Regions from separate parts of the Bacillus sp. SRL337 genome, predicted to be linked through region 1. Evidence: a T-box and tRNA genes for the amino acid it is inferred to sense, from the RefSeq annotation. Region 1 holds a T-box; the other holds one or more tRNA genes.
What was found. The T-box of region 1 lies ahead of pheS (phenylalanine--tRNA ligase subunit alpha). A T-box ahead of a tRNA ligase gene usually reads a tRNA of that ligase, here a tRNA-Phe.
Positions count from the first base shown of each region.

Region 2: it encodes a tRNA-Phe, which carries the amino acid that the T-box ahead of pheS (phenylalanine--tRNA ligase subunit alpha) is inferred to sense. The anticodon was not compared.

Region 1 covers NZ_OZ481793.1:3,472,633-3,482,004, forward strand. The annotation lists gene rnhC (ribonuclease HIII) at 1-735, shown strand, start outside; gene pheT (phenylalanine--tRNA ligase subunit beta) at 926-3,340, opposite strand; gene pheS (phenylalanine--tRNA ligase subunit alpha) at 3,363-4,400, opposite strand; T-box leader at 4,465-4,705, opposite strand; gene AC4E8A_RS17650 (TrmH family RNA methyltransferase) at 4,763-5,524, opposite strand; gene sspI (small acid-soluble spore protein SspI) at 5,677-5,886, shown strand; gene AC4E8A_RS17660 (M42 family metallopeptidase) at 6,583-7,668, opposite strand; gene AC4E8A_RS17665 (dUTP diphosphatase) at 7,796-8,284, opposite strand; gene AC4E8A_RS17670 (sigma-w pathway protein ysdB) at 8,480-8,881, shown strand; gene AC4E8A_RS17675 (TVP38/TMEM64 family protein) at 8,895-9,372, opposite strand, start outside.
Region 2 covers NZ_OZ481793.1:1,109,866-1,119,237, forward strand. The annotation lists gene AC4E8A_RS05425 (cob(I)yrinic acid a,c-diamide adenosyltransferase) at 1-1, shown strand, start outside; gene perR (peroxide-responsive transcriptional repressor PerR) at 92-529, shown strand; gene AC4E8A_RS05435 (YgzB family protein) at 567-929, opposite strand; gene AC4E8A_RS05440 (nucleotidyltransferase-like protein) at 1,084-1,959, shown strand; rRNA gene AC4E8A_RS05445 (16S ribosomal RNA) at 2,277-3,827, shown strand; rRNA gene AC4E8A_RS05450 (23S ribosomal RNA) at 4,236-7,171, shown strand; rRNA gene rrf (5S ribosomal RNA) at 7,362-7,478, shown strand; tRNA gene AC4E8A_RS05460 (tRNA-Asn) at 7,487-7,561, shown strand; tRNA gene AC4E8A_RS05465 (tRNA-Ser) at 7,568-7,659, shown strand; tRNA gene AC4E8A_RS05470 (tRNA-Glu) at 7,670-7,744, shown strand; tRNA gene AC4E8A_RS05475 (tRNA-Val) at 7,763-7,838, shown strand; tRNA gene AC4E8A_RS05480 (tRNA-Met) at 7,861-7,934, shown strand; tRNA gene AC4E8A_RS05485 (tRNA-Asp) at 8,005-8,081, shown strand; tRNA gene AC4E8A_RS05490 (tRNA-Phe) at 8,240-8,315, shown strand; tRNA gene AC4E8A_RS05495 (tRNA-Thr) at 8,328-8,403, shown strand; tRNA gene AC4E8A_RS05500 (tRNA-Tyr) at 8,416-8,499, shown strand; tRNA gene AC4E8A_RS05505 (tRNA-Trp) at 8,524-8,597, shown strand; tRNA gene AC4E8A_RS05510 (tRNA-His) at 8,610-8,685, shown strand; tRNA gene AC4E8A_RS05515 (tRNA-Gln) at 8,730-8,804, shown strand; tRNA gene AC4E8A_RS05520 (tRNA-Gly) at 8,809-8,883, shown strand; tRNA gene AC4E8A_RS05525 (tRNA-Cys) at 8,886-8,959, shown strand; tRNA gene AC4E8A_RS05530 (tRNA-Leu) at 8,967-9,051, shown strand; tRNA gene AC4E8A_RS05535 (tRNA-Gly) at 9,062-9,135, shown strand.

The DNA of each region.
Region 1 (9,372 bases):
GGAACTGCTCAAGCCTCAGCTCCATCTAAAAGCGGCAAACCCAAAACGAATCCAAAATTGCCGGCCAACATCGCTGAAATGTCTCTCATAGGATCAGATGAAGTAGGGACAGGAGACTTTTTCGGCCCTATCACAGTTGTTGCAGCGTATGTAAAAAAAGAGCAGATTCCGCTATTGAAGGAGCTCGGTGTCAAAGACTCAAAGAACCTGACAGATGATAAGATCATCGCAATTGCGAAGGACCTGTTATCCGTCATCCCATACAGTCTCCTCGTCTGCCATAACCCGAAGTATAACGAATTACAGGAAAAAGGGATGTCCCAGGGAAAAATCAAAGCACTGCTGCATAACAGGGCCATTCTTAATTTGCTTCAAAAACTCTCTCCGGAGGAGCCAGAGGCAATTTTGATCGATCAGTTCGCCGAAGAAAACATCTATTATAAATATTTGGCTGGCCAAAAAGAGATTCACAGAGAAAAAGTTTTGTTCAGCACCAAAGGCGAGAGCATACATCTCTCCGTTGCAGCAGCCTCCATTCTTGCACGCTATGCGTTTGTGAAAGAAATGGATAAACTCAGCGTCTCCGCAGGCATTACCCTCCCTAAGGGGGCAGGAAAGCAAGTGGATATCGCCGGGGCCAAAATCATCCGGAAGCATGGTACAGCAGAATTGAAGAAGTTAACGAAGTGGCATTTTGCGAATAGTGATAAAGCGCAGAAACTGGCACGGGGATGAGATAATGGATGAAGGGACGTTTCAGGTGATTGTTTAGAACCTCTCTAGACGCCTTTGAGACTGGTGCTCCCCTTCTTTTTGGACTCTGGAACCTCTTAATGGTTCGTTCCGCTCCAAAACTTAACCACTTCAACTGACGAAACAGAAACGCCCCCGCAAAGACAGCTTTGCGGGGGCGTTTCATTTGTAATTATCCTCTTAATTCAGCTCCAGCTTTTTCTTTCACTGCGTCAAGGACTTTATTGTGCGCCTTGACCACTTCATCGTCCGTCAGTGTACGGGCAGGGTCGAAGTATTTCAATGAATACGCAAGAGATTTCTTTCCTGGCTCCATGTGCTCGCCTTGATAAAGGTCGAAGATGGATACCTCTTTCAGCAGCTTGCCGCCTGCTTCCTTAATGATGGACTTCAACTCGCCTGCTTTGACATCCTGGTTGACCACAAGTGCAACATCTCTTGTAATGGATGGATATCTTGGAATGGGTGAGTACTGAAGTGCCGGCAGATTGTAATTGAATACAGGGGCTGCTTCCATTTCAAATACATACGTTTCGTTAAGGTCCATATCTTTTTGAACCTCAGGATGTACCTGTCCGGCGAAGCCGATCAACGTGCCATCCAGCAGAACTTCTGCCGTACGGCCAGGATGCATCCCATCACGTTCAGCTTGGCGGAAGCTGATGTGTTCCGCAACACCCAGTTCCTCAAACAGGCCTTCCAGAATTCCTTTTACAACAAAGAAATCAACCGGCTTCTTTTCACCCTGCCATGGATGGCTGTTCCACAAGCCAGTGACTGCACCTGCAATATGCTCATGTTCAGAAGGAAGCTCCTGATCTTCTTCTTTCAAGAAGACCGAACCGACTTCATAAAAAGCAAGAGAATCGTTCTGACGGGCTATATTATATGACAATGCTTCCAGCAATTGCGGAACGATACTTAGACGCAGGTTGCTTCGCTCTTCACTCATCGGCATGAGTAAACGGATTGGTTCACGCTTATGAAGCGCAAACTGTCCTGCTTTTGCATCATTTGTGAGTGAGTAAGTGATGGCCTGCATCAGACCGGCACCTTCAAGATTGCGTCGTGTTGCACGGCGTTTATTTTGGAATGGTGTCAGGCTGCCTGCCGTTGCATCACCTTCTGGCAATGTCATTGGCAGGTTATCATAACCATAAAGTCTGGCCACTTCTTCAAGAAGGTCTTCTTCGATTGTGATGTCCCCTCTTCGTGTCGGGACTGTCACTTGGAATTCACTTCCTTGGACAGCAACTTCAAACCCAAGTCGGTTGAAGATTGATTCCACTTCGTCTGCACTGATATCCGTACCAAGTACAGAGTTGATTTTTTCCAAGGTGATGGTCACGACAGCAGGCTCTGCTTTCAGGTTATCAACTGTAACGGAACCTCCCATTACCTCGCCGCCGGCATACTGTACCATCAGGGATACCGCTCTTTCGGCTGCTTCTCTTACCCGGTTTGGATCTACTCCTTTTTCATAACGTGAGCTCGCTTCGCTTCGCAGGCCATGATCCTTGGATGCTGTACGAACAGGATTGCCGGCAAAGTAAGCTGACTCAAGTAAAACAGTCGTAGTTTCTGAACCTACTTCAGAGTTCGCGCCGCCCATTACACCAGCTAATGCAACGGGTTCTTTTCCATTTGTAATGACCAAATGGTTTTCGTTTAATTTTCTTTCTTCATCATCCAATGTGACAATCACTTCGTCCGGTTTTGCTCTTCTCACAAGGATTTCCTTGGATCCCAGACGGTCATAATCGAATGCATGAAGCGGCTGGCCATATTCAAGAAGGATATAGTTCGTGATATCCACCACATTGTTATGCGGTCTGATCCCAGATGCAATCAGCCGGTTCTGCATCCACATTGGTGATGGCCCGATTTTAATGTTTTTAATAATCTTAGCCACGTAAAGAGGATTATCTTCAGTTGCTTCCACTTTTACTGAAATGTAATCGGAAGCTTTCTCAGAGGACTCCACAACTTGAATTTCAGGCTTTTTAACATCACGGCCCAAGATGGCTGCAACTTCATAAGCTACACCCAGCATGCTCATGGCATCTGCTCTGTTTGGTGTCAGTCCTAACTCCAGAACCGCATCATCCAAATTAAGTTCCGCTACCGCATCAGAACCAACCTCTGCATCGTTTGCAAAAACATAAATTCCTTCTGCATGCTCTTTTGGGACAAGTTTGCCTTCAACACCAAGCTCCTGCAGTGAACAGATCATCCCATTGGATGCCTGACCGCGCAGCTTCGCTTTTTTAATTTTAAAATTGCCCGGCAGTACTGCGCCTACTTTTGCAACCGGCACCTTCTGGCCAGCAGCTACGTTTGGAGCACCACAGATGATTTGAACCGGTTCCCCTTCACCCACGTCCACCTGGCATCTGTTTAGTTTATCTGCGTCTGGATGAGGTTCGCACTCCAGTACGTGCCCAACCACTACATTCTTGATACCTTCTCCGATTACATCGACACCCTCTACTTCGATTCCGCTTCGGGTGATTTTTTCAGCCAGCTCTTCGGGATTGATGCCGGAAAGATCTACATAATCCTGCAGCCACTTATATGAAACAAACATTTTCCTGCCTCCTTAAGCTCTTTTATTCTTGAATTTGAAATTGATTTAAGAAACGAACGTCGTCTGTATAGAAATGTCGGATATCATCAATCCCATATTTAAGCATCGCAATTCGTTCAGGTCCCATACCGAAAGCAAACCCGGTATATTTTCCAGAATCGAATCCGGCCATTTCCAGGACATTTGGATGGACCATCCCAGCTCCTAAAATTTCAATCCAACCGGTTCCTTTACATACTCTGCAGCCTTCGCCGCCGCACATCTTACATGTGATATCCATTTCAACAGAAGGCTCTGTGAAAGGGAAGAAGCTCGGGCGCAGGCGTATTTCTCTGTCCTCACCGAACATTTTTTTGGCAAATGCCTGCAGAGTTCCCTTCAAGTCACTCATGCGGATATTTTCACCGATCACAAGCCCCTCAATTTGCATGAACTGGTGGGAATGCGTCGCATCGTCATTATCGCGGCGGTACACCTTTCCTGGACAAATGACCTTGATCGGCCCTTTTCCTTTATGCTTCTCCATCGTTCTAGCCTGCACAGGTGAAGTGTGGGTTCTAAGTAAAGTTTCCTCCGTAATGTAGAAAGAGTCCTGCATATCCCTTGCCGGATGCCCTTTCGGAAGGTTCAATGCTTCAAAGTTGTAAAAGTCCGTTTCCACTTCGGGACCTTCGGCAATGCTGTACCCCATTCCGATAAAGAGATCCTCAATTTCTTCCACGATTTTCGTCAGTGGATGTTTGCTTCCTTTCTTGACTGGCCTGCCAGGAAGGGTTACATCAATGGTTTCTGCTGCAAGCTTTTTGTTGACAGCTTCTTTTTCCAACTTTTCATTTTTTTCTTCCAGGCGTTCAGTGACTGCGGCACGCACTTCGTTTGCAAGAGCTCCCATTTTTGGACGCTCTTCCGCCGAAAGCTTGCCCATTCCTTTCAATACTTCGGTAATTGGTCCTTTTTTCCCGAGATAGGCGACACGGATATCATTGAGCTCTTTAAGCCCCTCTGCTGCTTCGATTTTTTCGAGAGCTTCCTCTTGCAGCTGCTTTAATTTTGCTTCCATGCAAATGGCCTCCTTAGCTAATTTTGGCAATTTATTTTTTACAACAAAAAAACCTCATTCCCAATCAAGGGACGAGGTTATCGTCGCGGTACCACCCTTATTAAAACACATGGACTTAGTCCTGTGTCCTCTTCATTGGGATAACGGCTTTTCGCCGGGGCATCTTTCGGTTTCACCAGAAACGGTCCCGATGCCAACTCAAGAGGTGAACGTTCACAATGCTGTCCATAAGAGTACTTTCAGTCCGGATACTCTTTCCCTGAAATGGTTACAAACATGCTACTTTTCTCTATCACTGTTTTTACTATATGTGCAATCTATTATAGAAAACATTGAGGCTGTTTTCAAACCTTTTCGTAAAATTAATGCGCCTTTTTTAAATGATACATTAAAATACCGGCTGCAATGGCGACATTCAAGGATTCGCTCTTACCATAAATCGGCACATAAAGGTTCTGATCAGTGGAATTTAATATGGCCTTTGAAACGCCATTTCCTTCATTTCCGAGAATCAGCGCAAATGATTCCGAACTGGATATTGTATTGTACTCAACACCATTTTCTAATGCTGTTCCGTACACAGGAATTCCTACAGCTTTCAGTTGCCCTATCCAGCTTGAGAGCTCCCCTTTGATGATCGGCAGGTGAAAGTGGCTTCCCTGTGCAGACCTCAGCACTTTGGGATTATAAAGATCAGCTGAACCCTCGCCAAGGATGATATGATTGATTCCTGCAGCATCTGCCGTCCGGATGATGGTCCCTAGATTTCCGGGATCCTGCACTTCATCCAGCAGCAGAAATGTCTTGCCCTTGAGGTCAAGGTTTCCCTCTTCTTGTTGATGACAAACAGCGAATACCCCCTGACTTGATTCCGTTGCAGAGACTGCTTTTGCTGCATCTTCTGAGAGGGTAGTAATCCAGACATCATCCATATTCCAGGCGGAAGGGAGATCTACACCTTCTTTTATAAGGACTTCTTTGACAATCCCTTTATATTTCAGGGCTTCTTCAACAAGATGAAAGCCTTCAACCATATATGTACCTGAGCGTTCCCGCTCTTTTTTCGTATGAAGTTTTTTCCATTGTTTCACTTGCGGATTTTTTGCAGATTGGACGTATTTCACAGTTTAATCTCCTTGTGAACGATTTAGCAGCCTTTGTTCGTTATATGCCGCTTTCGAATTTACATTATACATCAGATTATATACATAATAAACGCTCAGTGAGGAGAAGATATCCTTGAAAACATTACTATCAGGGTAAAGGAGCGTTTTAAATGGGCTTAAACTTACGTAATGCGATTATCCATAATGTATCCGGAAACAATCAGGATCAGTTAAAGGACACCATCGTTGACGCGATTCAGGGCGGAGAAGAAAAAACACTTCCTGGTCTTGGCGTTTTGATGGAAGTATTCTGGAATAATGCAGATCAACAAGAGCAGAAGATGCTTTTGGAAACGATTGAAGAAGGCTTGAATAAATAGTGGATGCGGATGCTTACCGGGCATCCGTTTTTGATTTGAATATAATAAAATTTCCGCTCCAGGTGTACTATTCCGCGGGGCTCGCGGTGAACTATAAAGCGGAAGCGGCCGCTCAGCTCAGCACCGTACGAATTGGAGGGATCCCGTATGAGATAAAGGAATCACAACGAACAGAGTGAGTTGATGATGACTTATCGCAAGGAGGGAGACCGAAATCCGCTAGGTGTTGGCCGCTGTAGCTGGGTTGGCCACCTCAGCTTCACAAAAAGCGGAATGGCCCCGCTCAGCGGCGTACGAACTGGAAGGCTTTCGCATGAGATAAAGGAATCACGAAGAGCGTTAGCGATTCGATGATGGCTTATCGTAAGGAGGAAGACTGAAGTTCGATAGCCATTGGGGCCTTGTAGCTGGCTTCGCCTGCAGGGTCTCACCTGTCGAGATTCCGCAGGAACTCGTACACCTTCCGCTCCAATCTACCAAAAAATTAAATTCATCTCCCTCATGTTCACTTTCTGCTCACACAAACGCCTTAAAACCACCTTTCAAGTACATCACTTCAACCCCCTTCTCCCAGTTCTGCCTTGACTCCACTCTTCAAGTACATCAAAACCACTTTCGCCCTCCAAAATGGCCTTGAAATACACACAAACCTAACACAATCAAAAAGAGACCCCAAAAAGGAGTCTCCTTAACAAATCAATCAAATGTAATTTTAGCGACTGTATCTTTATCAAGACGCTTGATGACTTCAGTGATTAATTTAACGGCATTTTCATAATCATCACGGTGAAGCATCGCTGCATGTGAGTGAATGTAGCGAGTTGCGATTGTGATGGACAATGCCGGGACACCGTTAGCAGTCAAGTGGATGGCACCTGAATCTGTACCGCCCCCAGCGATGGCATCAAATTGATAAGGGATGTTGTTTTCATCAGCAATATCAGTTACGAAATCACGCAGTCCTTTGTGAGATACCATGGATGCATCATAAAGAATGATCTGCGGGCCTTCACCCATTTTGCTTTGTGCTTCTTTTTCAGAGATTCCAGGAGTATCCCCAGCAATACCAACATCGACACCAAAAGCAATGTCAGGGTTGATTTTTGCAGCAGAAGTTCTTGCTCCGCGAAGACCAACTTCTTCCTGGACTGTTCCAACACCATAAACGACGTTTGGATGATTTTCACCTTTCAATCCTTTTAGGACATCGATGGCAATCGCACAGCCGATTCGGTTATCCCACGCTTTAGCCAAAAGCATCTTTTCATTGTTCATTACAGTGAATTCAAAGTACGGAACAACCATATCGCCCGGCTTGACACCCCACTCTTGGGCTTCATCGCGGCTGGATGCACCGATATCGATGAACATATCCTTGATATCGACCGGCTTCTTGCGCGCTTCAGCAGGAAGGATATGTGGTGGTTTGGATCCGATAACACCTGTAATATCGCCCTTCTTCGTTACTATTGTCACACGCTGTGCCAGCATTACCTGTGACCACCAGCCGCCGACTGTTTGGAAGCGGAGGAATCCTTTGTCATCAATTTGCGTAATCATAAAGCCGACTTCATCAAGATGGCCAGCTATCATGATCTTCGGACCGTTTTCATCGCCGACTTTCTTAGCGATCAAGCTTCCTAAGTTATCGGTTGTAATTTCATCAGCGAAAGGTTCTATGTATTTCTTCATTACGTCTCTTGCTTCCCGTTCGTTACCGGGCACACCTTTAGCATCTGTCAAATCTTTCAGCATGCTGAGCGTTTCATCTAATTTCGCCATTATTTCGACCCCCTAATGATTTTATGTACCGCTAATAATCATATCAAATTATCAGAATTTATTCAAAAGATTAACATCGATTACTGAACGGTCTTGTTAGGGTTCCTCTTTCCCCAGTGGATATTCCTCAGTATCCTTCCTGCTGACGCTTGTAATTCACTTCATTTTTCTCTTTATAAGCTTGTACTACATCTTCGTGAGAAAAACCAAGGAGTTCGCCTAAATAGAAATACTGATGAACAAGCTGGTCATACTCGGTTACAGATCTCTTCACTTTCAGATCGTGGATGGAGTTGAATATTTCAATGAATTGCTTCGTAACATCTTCTTCATGGTAGCTTGCCTCTCTAAGCTCAAAATGCTTGATTCCAATATTTATTCCTAATGACAGAATGAAATGAACACCATCCACGAATTCTTCAAGGATTACCTTCTTTTCTGATGATGGCTTTTTGCTCCAAAATTTAAAGCACCTTGTCTCATTTGCCAGCTCGCCTACTTCTACGAGAAGGGCCAACACTTTCTCATTAAAGAGATCCGCTTCTTCCAAGCCATGCTCTTTTTCAATGTATGAATCGAGTTCTCTCTGCATTTCAAATAAATGGTTAATATTCATTCCTACAGCTCCCTTTCATTATTCCATCCTTTCTGTACCCTCATAAAATCATTGAATGGCAACGAATACTATAACACACTGCATCGTCCTCATAAAAAAGTTTCATTTTTTTCCTGAAAAAATGAAACTTTTTCAAGACTCGATCGTATAGAGGAACAGATGGATTATGCTTTGTAATTGTCTGGAGGTTGTTTTGTGCTGATATTGATAAGAATACTGATCTTTTTCCTTATTATTTACCTATTATACCGTGCGTTCAAATACATTGTGAATCCTAAACGCAAGCTGGAATTAGCGATGGAACAAAAGAAGTTCTACTTCCTGGACGATCAGGAAAATGTCCGAAAAAACTTTCTTGTCACTTATAAAGGAATACTCTTTCAAGGCGAAAAATACCTCGGAACAACCGACCAAGCCTTTGACGTCATCTCCATTTTTGTATGGGTTGAAAACTCCAGCTCGTTAAAAGGAATCAGCTTTGAAGACCTGAAATATGTGGAGACGGAAATCTTGGAAAGATACCCGAATGCTGCAATTGATTGGAAAAGCCCTTTGAAAGAATTCATAAACAAAAAGAAGAAGCCGGAAATGGATTGACCATTTTCGGCTTTTATGATGGCTGATGGAAAAATTCACGCCATTTGATGACCCTCACCTTTTCCCTCAATGTATAGAATAGAATGAACAGCCCCAGTAAAATCAGCATGATGATGCCTGGAGTAAACTCTGAGATGAATTCCCCAAATACAGTATAAAAGAATGCAAGCGGCAGATTGGCGAGGAAGGAGCTTTTCACGTAATCTCCAAGGGCTGGCTTTCTTTCCATAAGACAGACATTCAACAGTTGATAATGTACAAATGGGACAAGCCTCAGCACAGCAATCTGGCCCACAGTCAACTTGGCTCCATACCCAAACCATTTTTGCTTTAAGTTTAATAGTTTTTGATTCAAAGCCGGGAACATTTTTAAGATGAAGTAGGATCCGGCTGATAACAGCGTTAATCCAATAAGTGAGTAAATGGTTCCAAAAACACTTCCAAATAAGATTCCACCGATAATGCATACAAGAACAACCGGAATAAAGATA
Region 2 (9,372 bases), 2.3 Mb from region 1:
AGGTGATTTATTGACAAAACAGGTCGTTCGTTAGTACACTAATTATAAACATTATAAAATAAGAATCTTTATGGAATAGAGGTGCATGGCGATGTCAGATGTCCAATTGAAGGAAGCGATCGACACGCTGAAAGAAACTGGAGTCCGTATTACTCCCCAACGTCATGCGATTTTGGAATATCTGATACATTCTATGGCGCACCCAACTGCTGATGATATTTATAAAGCATTAGAAGGTAAGTTCCCGAATATGAGTGTAGCGACAGTCTATAATAACCTGCGGGTTTTCAGGGAAGTGGGACTTGTTAAAGAGTTGACATATGGTGATGCATCAAGCCGTTTTGATTACGTGACCTCAGATCACTATCACGTAATCTGCGATGAATGCGGAAGAATAGTCGACTTCCACTACCCGGGATTGGATGAAGTTGAGCAACTGGCTTCACACGTCACTGGTTTCAAAGTCCGCAATCACAGGATGGAGATATACGGAATCTGCGATAATTGCAGTACGAATAAAGAACAATAAAAAAAAGAATTGCCGGGCTGCCCGGCAATTCTTTTTTTTATTTAGAATGGGTTTCACCCTTCTTATTATAATCTTCGTTGAATTCTTTTCCTTCAAGTCCTTTGTCCAGTGTCAGCGGCTCGTTGCAATACATGCACATGTCAACACGGCCGAGGACCTTGGTCGGCTTTCCGCAATTCGGGCATACAACCTGGACCGCTTTTGTGGAGAGCATTCCGATCCAGAAATAAACCACAGTACTTCCGATGATGGCTAGCAATCCGAGGAGCATGAAGATTGTCATAACAATAGGGTGTTCTCTAAAGAATATCCCGCCATACATAATAATGAAGCCGATGAAAATTAGACTTAATGCAAATGTGCGGATTTTATTGATTTTACTGGAATATTTTTTGGCCATTATTGTCCCTCCTAAAAAAATACTATACCATATTTACTTGGGAATGAGTGTTTTAGATTTGATTTTGTCGAAATTTGACTACAATAGAGGGAGGAATTTTTTCTTTGTTGTCGAAATAGTATTCCAATGAAAGTAAGTAAGTGGAGGAATTGCAATGGAGGATATTTTACGACCCATATACCAGGAAAGAGCGAGCCAGCCGAATACTTTGGGAGTTCTGATGGTTGACCAGCGTCAAAAAGCAAGTCCGCTCACAGATACGTTTGATATTGTGTTACTGATCATAGTGAAGGAATCGGGAACTCCCGTTTTCATCAAGCACTATTCCTATGAACAGCAAAAAGCGGCCCTGCATATCGTAAGTGAAGATCAGTTAAAACAATGGATGCTGCTTGGTACAAACAGAAAGATCGTTGAATGGCTGTTTAATGGAAAGATCATTTTTGACAGAAATGAGTATATCAGCAATTTGAAAATGGAACTGAGGGACTTCCCGTTCTATGGAAGAAAGATTAAAATAGGGCTGGAATTCTCTAAACTGATCAGAAGGTATCTAGACGGAAAGGCATTCTTTGAAAACAAGCATTATCTGGACGCGTATAACCATGTAGTCCATTCCCTGCATCACCTTGCCAGGCTGGCGGTAATTGAAAATGGGTTCCATCCCGAGGTGACAGTATGGAATCAGGTGAAACAAATTGAGCCGGAGATTTTCAAACTCTACGAGGAATTGATCAACAGTGAAGAAAACCTGGAGAAGAGGCTTGAACTATTATTTCTGGCAAGTGAATTCCTTATCCATTCGAGACTGAAGACAGGTTCGGAGCACTTGATCAGTATAATGGTTGAAAAAGATCAATGGAGTTTTAATGAGCTTCAGGAACAGGAAGAAATCAAACCATATTCAGTGGATTTAAGTGTTCTTATAGAGTATCTGACTGAAAAAAGCGTATTGGAAACAGTCAATGTTGAAACCAAAGGGCAGGGGCTTTTCCATAGATATTACAGAGTTCCAAAAAAGTTATATTAAAATATTATAAATCTGTTGACTTCTGAATATATCCTTGTTATATTAATAAACGTCGCTGCTGAACGAAATGATATTTTTGGTTGGCAGCGACTGAGTTTCACAAATTAACACCTTGAAAAATCTCTTAAAAAACTTCAAAAAAGTTATTGACGAGATAACAATCAGGTGTTAAGATAATAAAGTCGCCAAAAACGAGCGACGCAAATTGAACCTTGAAAACTGAACAAAACAAGACAAAACGTCAATGTTAATCTAGTAAGAACTTGATTCTTACAAAGTTGCTAACACTTTAATTAGCAAATGAGCAAGTCAAACTTCTTTCGGAGAGTTTGATCCTGGCTCAGGACGAACGCTGGCGGCGTGCCTAATACATGCAAGTCGAGCGGACGGATGGGAGCTTGCTCCCTGAAGTCAGCGGCGGACGGGTGAGTAACACGTGGGTAACCTGCCTGTAAGACTGGGATAACTCCGGGAAACCGGGGCTAATACCGGATAGTTCCTTTCCTCACATGAGGAAGGGTGGAAAGGTGGCTTCGGCTACCACTTACAGATGGACCCGCGGCGCATTAGCTAGTTGGTGAGGTAACGGCTCACCAAGGCGACGATGCGTAGCCGACCTGAGAGGGTGATCGGCCACACTGGGACTGAGACACGGCCCAGACTCCTACGGGAGGCAGCAGTAGGGAATCTTCCGCAATGGACGAAAGTCTGACGGAGCAACGCCGCGTGAGTGATGAAGGTTTTCGGATCGTAAAGCTCTGTTGTTAGGGAAGAACAAGTGCCGTTCGAATAGGGCGGCACCTTGACGGTACCTAACCAGAAAGCCACGGCTAACTACGTGCCAGCAGCCGCGGTAATACGTAGGTGGCAAGCGTTGTCCGGAATTATTGGGCGTAAAGCGCGCGCAGGCGGTCTCTTAAGTCTGATGTGAAAGCCCACGGCTCAACCGTGGAGGGTCATTGGAAACTGGGGGACTTGAGTACAGAAGAGGAAAGTGGAATTCCACGTGTAGCGGTGAAATGCGTAGATATGTGGAGGAACACCAGTGGCGAAGGCGACTTTCTGGTCTGTAACTGACGCTGAGGCGCGAAAGCGTGGGGAGCAAACAGGATTAGATACCCTGGTAGTCCACGCCGTAAACGATGAGTGCTAAGTGTTAGAGGGTTTCCGCCCTTTAGTGCTGCAGCTAACGCATTAAGCACTCCGCCTGGGGAGTACGGTCGCAAGACTGAAACTCAAAGGAATTGACGGGGGCCCGCACAAGCGGTGGAGCATGTGGTTTAATTCGAAGCAACGCGAAGAACCTTACCAGGTCTTGACATCCTCTGACAACCCTAGAGATAGGGCGTTCCCCTTCGGGGGACAGAGTGACAGGTGGTGCATGGTTGTCGTCAGCTCGTGTCGTGAGATGTTGGGTTAAGTCCCGCAACGAGCGCAACCCTTGATCTTAGTTGCCAGCATTCAGTTGGGCACTCTAAGATGACTGCCGGTGACAAACCGGAGGAAGGTGGGGATGACGTCAAATCATCATGCCCCTTATGACCTGGGCTACACACGTGCTACAATGGACGGTACAAAGGGCAGCAAGACCGCGAGGTTTAGCAAATCCCATAAAACCGTTCTCAGTTCGGATTGCAGGCTGCAACTCGCCTGCATGAAGCTGGAATCGCTAGTAATCGCGGATCAGCATGCCGCGGTGAATACGTTCCCGGGCCTTGTACACACCGCCCGTCACACCACGAGAGTTTGTAACACCCGAAGTCGGTGAGGTAACCTTTTGGAGCCAGCCGCCTAAGGTGGGACAGATGATTGGGGTGAAGTCGTAACAAGGTAGCCGTATCGGAAGGTGCGGCTGGATCACCTCCTTTCTAAGGATATATGAGACGTGACGCGTTGATTTTGTTTTGTTCAGTTTTGATGGTTCAATCAGGTTTTTTCGCGCAGCGAAAATAACCCTCATTAACATCGCGCAGCGAAGCGGAGCTTTATGAGTTCCTTTCAATGCGATGACCATCAGGGCTTTTTGCGAAAGCAAAATAGCCAACCATAATTGTTCTTTGAAAACTAGATAAAGATAGTCATGAAGAAAGTCAAGAAAGAACCGAGAATTCGCCATTTTAGGATATCTCTTATGAGATATTGTTTTAAACTAAGGTGAAGGAGAAGCGAGGAGTGCAAGGCGCCCGTGTTTCTGAGCAGCGGAGTGTACCTTACCGTACATGAGCAGCGGAAGAAACGAAGGCAACGCCGCAATCCGAAGCTTATCGTTCGCCGATGGTTAAGTTAGAAAGGGCGCACGGTGGATGCCTTGGCACTAGGAGCCGATGAAGGACGGGACTAACACCGATATGCTTCGGGGAGCTGTAAGTAAGCTTTGATCCGGAGATTTCCGAATGGGGGAACCCGCTGCACGTAATGGTGCAGTATCCATACTTGAATACATAGAGTATGGAAGGCAGACCCGGGGAACTGAAACATCTAAGTACCCGGAGGAAGAGAAAGCAAACGCGATTCCCTGAGTAGCGGCGAGCGAAACGGGATTAGCCCAAACCAAGAGGCTTGCCTCTTGGGGTTGTAGGACACTCTATACGGAGTTACAAAGGAATGAAGTAGACGAAGAAGTCTGGAAAGGCTCGTCACAGAAGGTAACAACCCTGTAGTCGAAACTTCGTTCCCTCTTGAGTGGATCCTGAGTACGGCGGGACACGAGAAATCCCGTCGGAAGCTGGGAGGACCATCTCCCAAGGCTAAATACTCCCTAGTGACCGATAGTGAACCAGTACCGTGAGGGAAAGGTGAAAAGCACCCCGGAAGGGGAGTGAAATAGAACCTGAAACCGTGTGCCTACAAGTAGTCAGAGCCCGTTAACGGGTGATGGCGTGCCTTTTGTAGAATGAACCGGCGAGTTACGATCCCATGCAAGGTTAAGTCGGAAAGACGGAGCCGCAGCGAAAGCGAGTCTGAATAGGGCGAATGAGTATGTGGTCGTAGACCCGAAACCAGGTGATCTACCCATGTCCAGGGTGAAGTTCAGGTAACACTGAATGGAGGCCCGAACCCACGCACGTTGAAAAGTGCGGGGATGAGGTGTGGGTAGCGGAGAAATTCCAATCGAACTTGGAGATAGCTGGTTCTCTCCGAAATAGCTTTAGGGCTAGCCTCATGTAGTAAGAGTCTTGGAGGTAGAGCACTGTTTGGACTAGGGGCCCTCATCGGGTTACCGAATTCAGACAAACTCCGAATGCCAAAGACTTATCCATGGGAGTCAGACTGCGAGTGATAAGATCCGTAGTCGAAAGGGAAACAGCCCAGACCACCAGCTAAGGTCCCAAAGTATACGTTAAGTGGAAAAGGATGTGGAGTTGCTTAGACAACCAGGATGTTGGCTTAGAAGCAGCCACCATTTAAAGAGTGCGTAATAGCTCACTGGTCGAGTGACTCTGCGCCGAAAATGTACCGGGGCTAAACGTATCACCGAAGCTGTGGATTGACACCATTTGGTGTCAGTGGTAGGAGAGCGTTCTAAGGGCTGAGAAGCTGGACCGTAAGGACTGGTGGAGCGCTTAGAAGTGAGAATGCCGGTATGAGTAGCGAAAGACAGGTGAGAATCCTGTCCACCGAATGCCTAAGGTTTCCTGAGGAAGGCTCGTCCGCTCAGGGTTAGTCGGGACCTAAGCCGAGGCCGAAAGGCGTAGGCGATGGATAACAGGTTGATATTCCTGTACCACCTCTTTTCCGTTTGAGTGATGGGGGGACGCAGGAGGATAGGGTAAGCGCGCTGTTGGATATGCGCGTCTAAGCAGTTAGGCTGGTGATGAGGCAAATCCCGTCACCATAAAGGCTGAGCTGTGACAGCGAGGGAAATATAGTACCGAAGTTCCTGATTCCACACTGCCAAGAAAAGCCTCTAGCGAGGAAAAAGGTGCCCGTACCGCAAACCGACACAGGTAGGCGAGGAGAGAATCCTAAGGTGAGCGAGAGAACTCTCGTTAAGGAACTCGGCAAAATGACCCCGTAACTTCGGGAGAAGGGGTGCTCTGGTAGGGTGCAAGCCCGAGAGAGCCGCAGTGAATAGGCCCAGGCGACTGTTTAGCAAAAACACAGGTCTCTGCGAAGCCGTAAGGCGAAGTATAGGGGCTGACGCCTGCCCGGTGCTGGAAGGTTAAGGGGAGTGCTTAGCGCAAGCGAAGGTGCGAACCGAAGCCCCAGTAAACGGCGGCCGTAACTATAACGGTCCTAAGGTAGCGAAATTCCTTGTCGGGTAAGTTCCGACCCGCACGAAAGGCGCAACGATCTGGGCACTGTCTCAACGAGAGACTCGGTGAAATTATAGTACCTGTGAAGATGCAGGTTACCCGCGACAGGACGGAAAGACCCCGTGGAGCTTTACTGTAGCCTGATATTGAATTTTGGCACAGCTTGTACAGGATAGGTAGGAGCCTTGGAAACCGGAGCGCCAGCTTCGGTGGAGGCGCTGGTGGGATACTACCCTGGCTGTGTTGAACTTCTAACCCGCGCCCCTGATCGGGGTGGGAGACAGTGTCAGGTGGGCAGTTTGACTGGGGCGGTCGCCTCCTAAAGAGTAACGGAGGCGCCCAAAGGTTCCCTCAGAATGGTTGGAAATCATTCGCAGAGTGTAAAGGCACAAGGGAGCTTGACTGCGAGACCTACAAGTCGAGCAGGGACGAAAGTCGGGCTTAGTGATCCGGTGGTTCCGCATGGAAGGGCCATCGCTCAACGGATAAAAGCTACCCCGGGGATAACAGGCTTATCTCCCCCAAGAGTCCACATCGACGGGGAGGTTTGGCACCTCGATGTCGGCTCATCGCATCCTGGGGCTGTAGTCGGTCCCAAGGGTTGGGCTGTTCGCCCATTAAAGCGGTACGCGAGCTGGGTTCAGAACGTCGTGAGACAGTTCGGTCCCTATCCGTCGTGGGCGCAGGAAATTTGAGAGGAGCTGTCCTTAGTACGAGAGGACCGGGATGGACGCACCGCTGGTGTACCAGTTGTCTTGCCAAAGGCATCGCTGGGTAGCTATGTGCGGAAGGGATAAGTGCTGAAAGCATCTAAGCATGAAGCCCCCCTCGAGATGAGATTTCCCATCACTTTATGTGAGTAAGATCCCTGAAAGATGATCAGGTAGATAGGTCTGAGGTGGAAGCGTGGCGACACGTGCAGCTGACAGATACTAATCGATCGAGGACTTAACCACGTTAAAAAGCGCAGGCGGCTTTTAATAGCCGCCGGAGCTGGATTGCAAAATAGCGAAATTCGGAATCCTTTCTGATTCTTCATGACCTTTATCTAGTTTTGAGTGAATAATTTTAAAAGATTTTTTAAAAAAAGACTTGAAAAAATTATATAACTCGATATAATAGAACTTGTCCTTAAAAAAGACATTGTCTGGTGACAAAGGCGAAGAGGTCACACCCGTTCCCATGCCGAACACGGAAGTTAAGCTCTTCAGCGCCGATGGTAGTTGGGGGATTTCCCCCTGTGAGAGTAGGACGTCGCCAGGCTGAATTATTCCGCAGTAGCTCAGTGGTAGAGCTATCGGCTGTTAACCGATCGGTCGCAGGTTCGAGTCCTGCCTGCGGAGCCAAAAAATGGAGAGCTGTCCGAGTGGCCGAAGGAGCACGATTGGAAATCGTGTAGGCGGGTAACCCTGTCTCAAGGGTTCAAATCCCTTGCTCTCCGCCATTATACATACGGCCCGTTGGTCAAGCGGTTAAGACACCGCCCTTTCACGGCGGTAACACGGGTTCGAATCCCGTACGGGTCACCAACTCACAAAACAAAATATGGAGGATTAGCTCAGCTGGGAGAGCATCTGCCTTACAAGCAGAGGGTCGGCGGTTCGATCCCGTCATCCTCCACCATTCAATCATTATTATAAATCGTCGCGGGGTGGAGCAGTTCGGTAGCTCGTCGGGCTCATAACCCGAAGGTCGCAGGTTCAAATCCTGCCCCCGCAATACCATTCTTGACAAATAGGTTTGCTCCTTATGTTAAGGATAGATATTTTGCCTAACGGCAAAAATCTTTGGTCCGGTAGTTCAGTTGGTTAGAATGCCTGCCTGTCACGCAGGAGGTCGCGGGTTCGAGTCCCGTCCGGACCGCCATTTTTAAAAAGATCTTAGTCCAAACTAAGAGGGGTTCGATAAACGAAAAGGTCAAGGAAGTGACTGAGCGAATACCGGAGCGCACTGGAGGTGCGTGAGGATATGAGCGATGGAACTGACGAAGAGATTTAAAGTTTAGCGGAAGCCGAAACTATTACGGCTCAGTAGCTCAGTTGGTAGAGCAATGGACTGAAAATCCATGTGTCGGCGGTTCGATTCCGTCCTGAGCCACCATTTTCTAAAAATGCCGGTGTAGCTCAACTGGTAGAGCAACTGACTTGTAATCAGTAGGTTGGGGGTTCAAGTCCTCTTGCCGGCACCATCGGGAATATATGGAGGGGTAGCGAAGTGGCTAAACGCGGCGGACTGTAAATCCGCTCCTTCGGGTTCGGCAGTTCGAATCTGCCCCCCTCCACCACTTTTATAAAGTAAATAATTTCATAGGGGTATAGTTTAAAGGTAGAACAGAGGTCTCCAAAACCTCCAGTGTGGGTTCGATTCCTACTACCCCTGCCAATTTAGCTTATGGCGATTGTGGCGAAGTGGTTAACGCATCGGATTGTGGTTCCGACATTCGTGGGTTCGATTCCCATCAGTCGCCCCATAAGTTTTCACTAATTTGTTCTTAATTGCATATAATTATATCAGTGGGCTATAGCCAAGCGGTAAGGCATCGCACTTTGACTGCGACATGCGTTGGTTCGAATCCAGCTAGCCCAGCCAATAAGCGGAAGTAGTTCAGTGGTAGAACACCACCTTGCCAAGGTGGGGGTCGCGGGTTCGAATCCCGTCTTCCGCTCCAATGGCGGCATAGCCAAGTGGTAAGGCAGAGGTCTGCAAAACCTCTATCACCGGTTCAAATCCGGTTGCCGCCTCCAAACACTTGCCGGTGTGGCGGAATTGGCAGACGCGCACGACTCAAAATCGTGTTCCTTCTGGAGTGCCGGTTCGACCCCGGCCACCGGTACCATATGTATATTGCGGGTGTAGTTTAGTGGTAAAACCTCAGCCTTCCAAGCTGATGATGAGGGTTCGATTCCCTTCACCCGCTCCATACATACAAACTCAAACCTTTCTCATTGTGAGAAAGGTTTTTTTGCTGTTCCTTTTGATATAGACCATAAATTTAAATGGAATTACACTATCATACCAAGTTCTCTGTGAATAGCTTCCTGCAGCAATTATCCAGCCAACTCCCTCTGATCTGCCCCTGTCTTTTATGGAAGGAATCCGTTCAACCGATCCCTTGTTTTCGACAAAAACCAACATGATTCGGGGAGTGACTGTCACC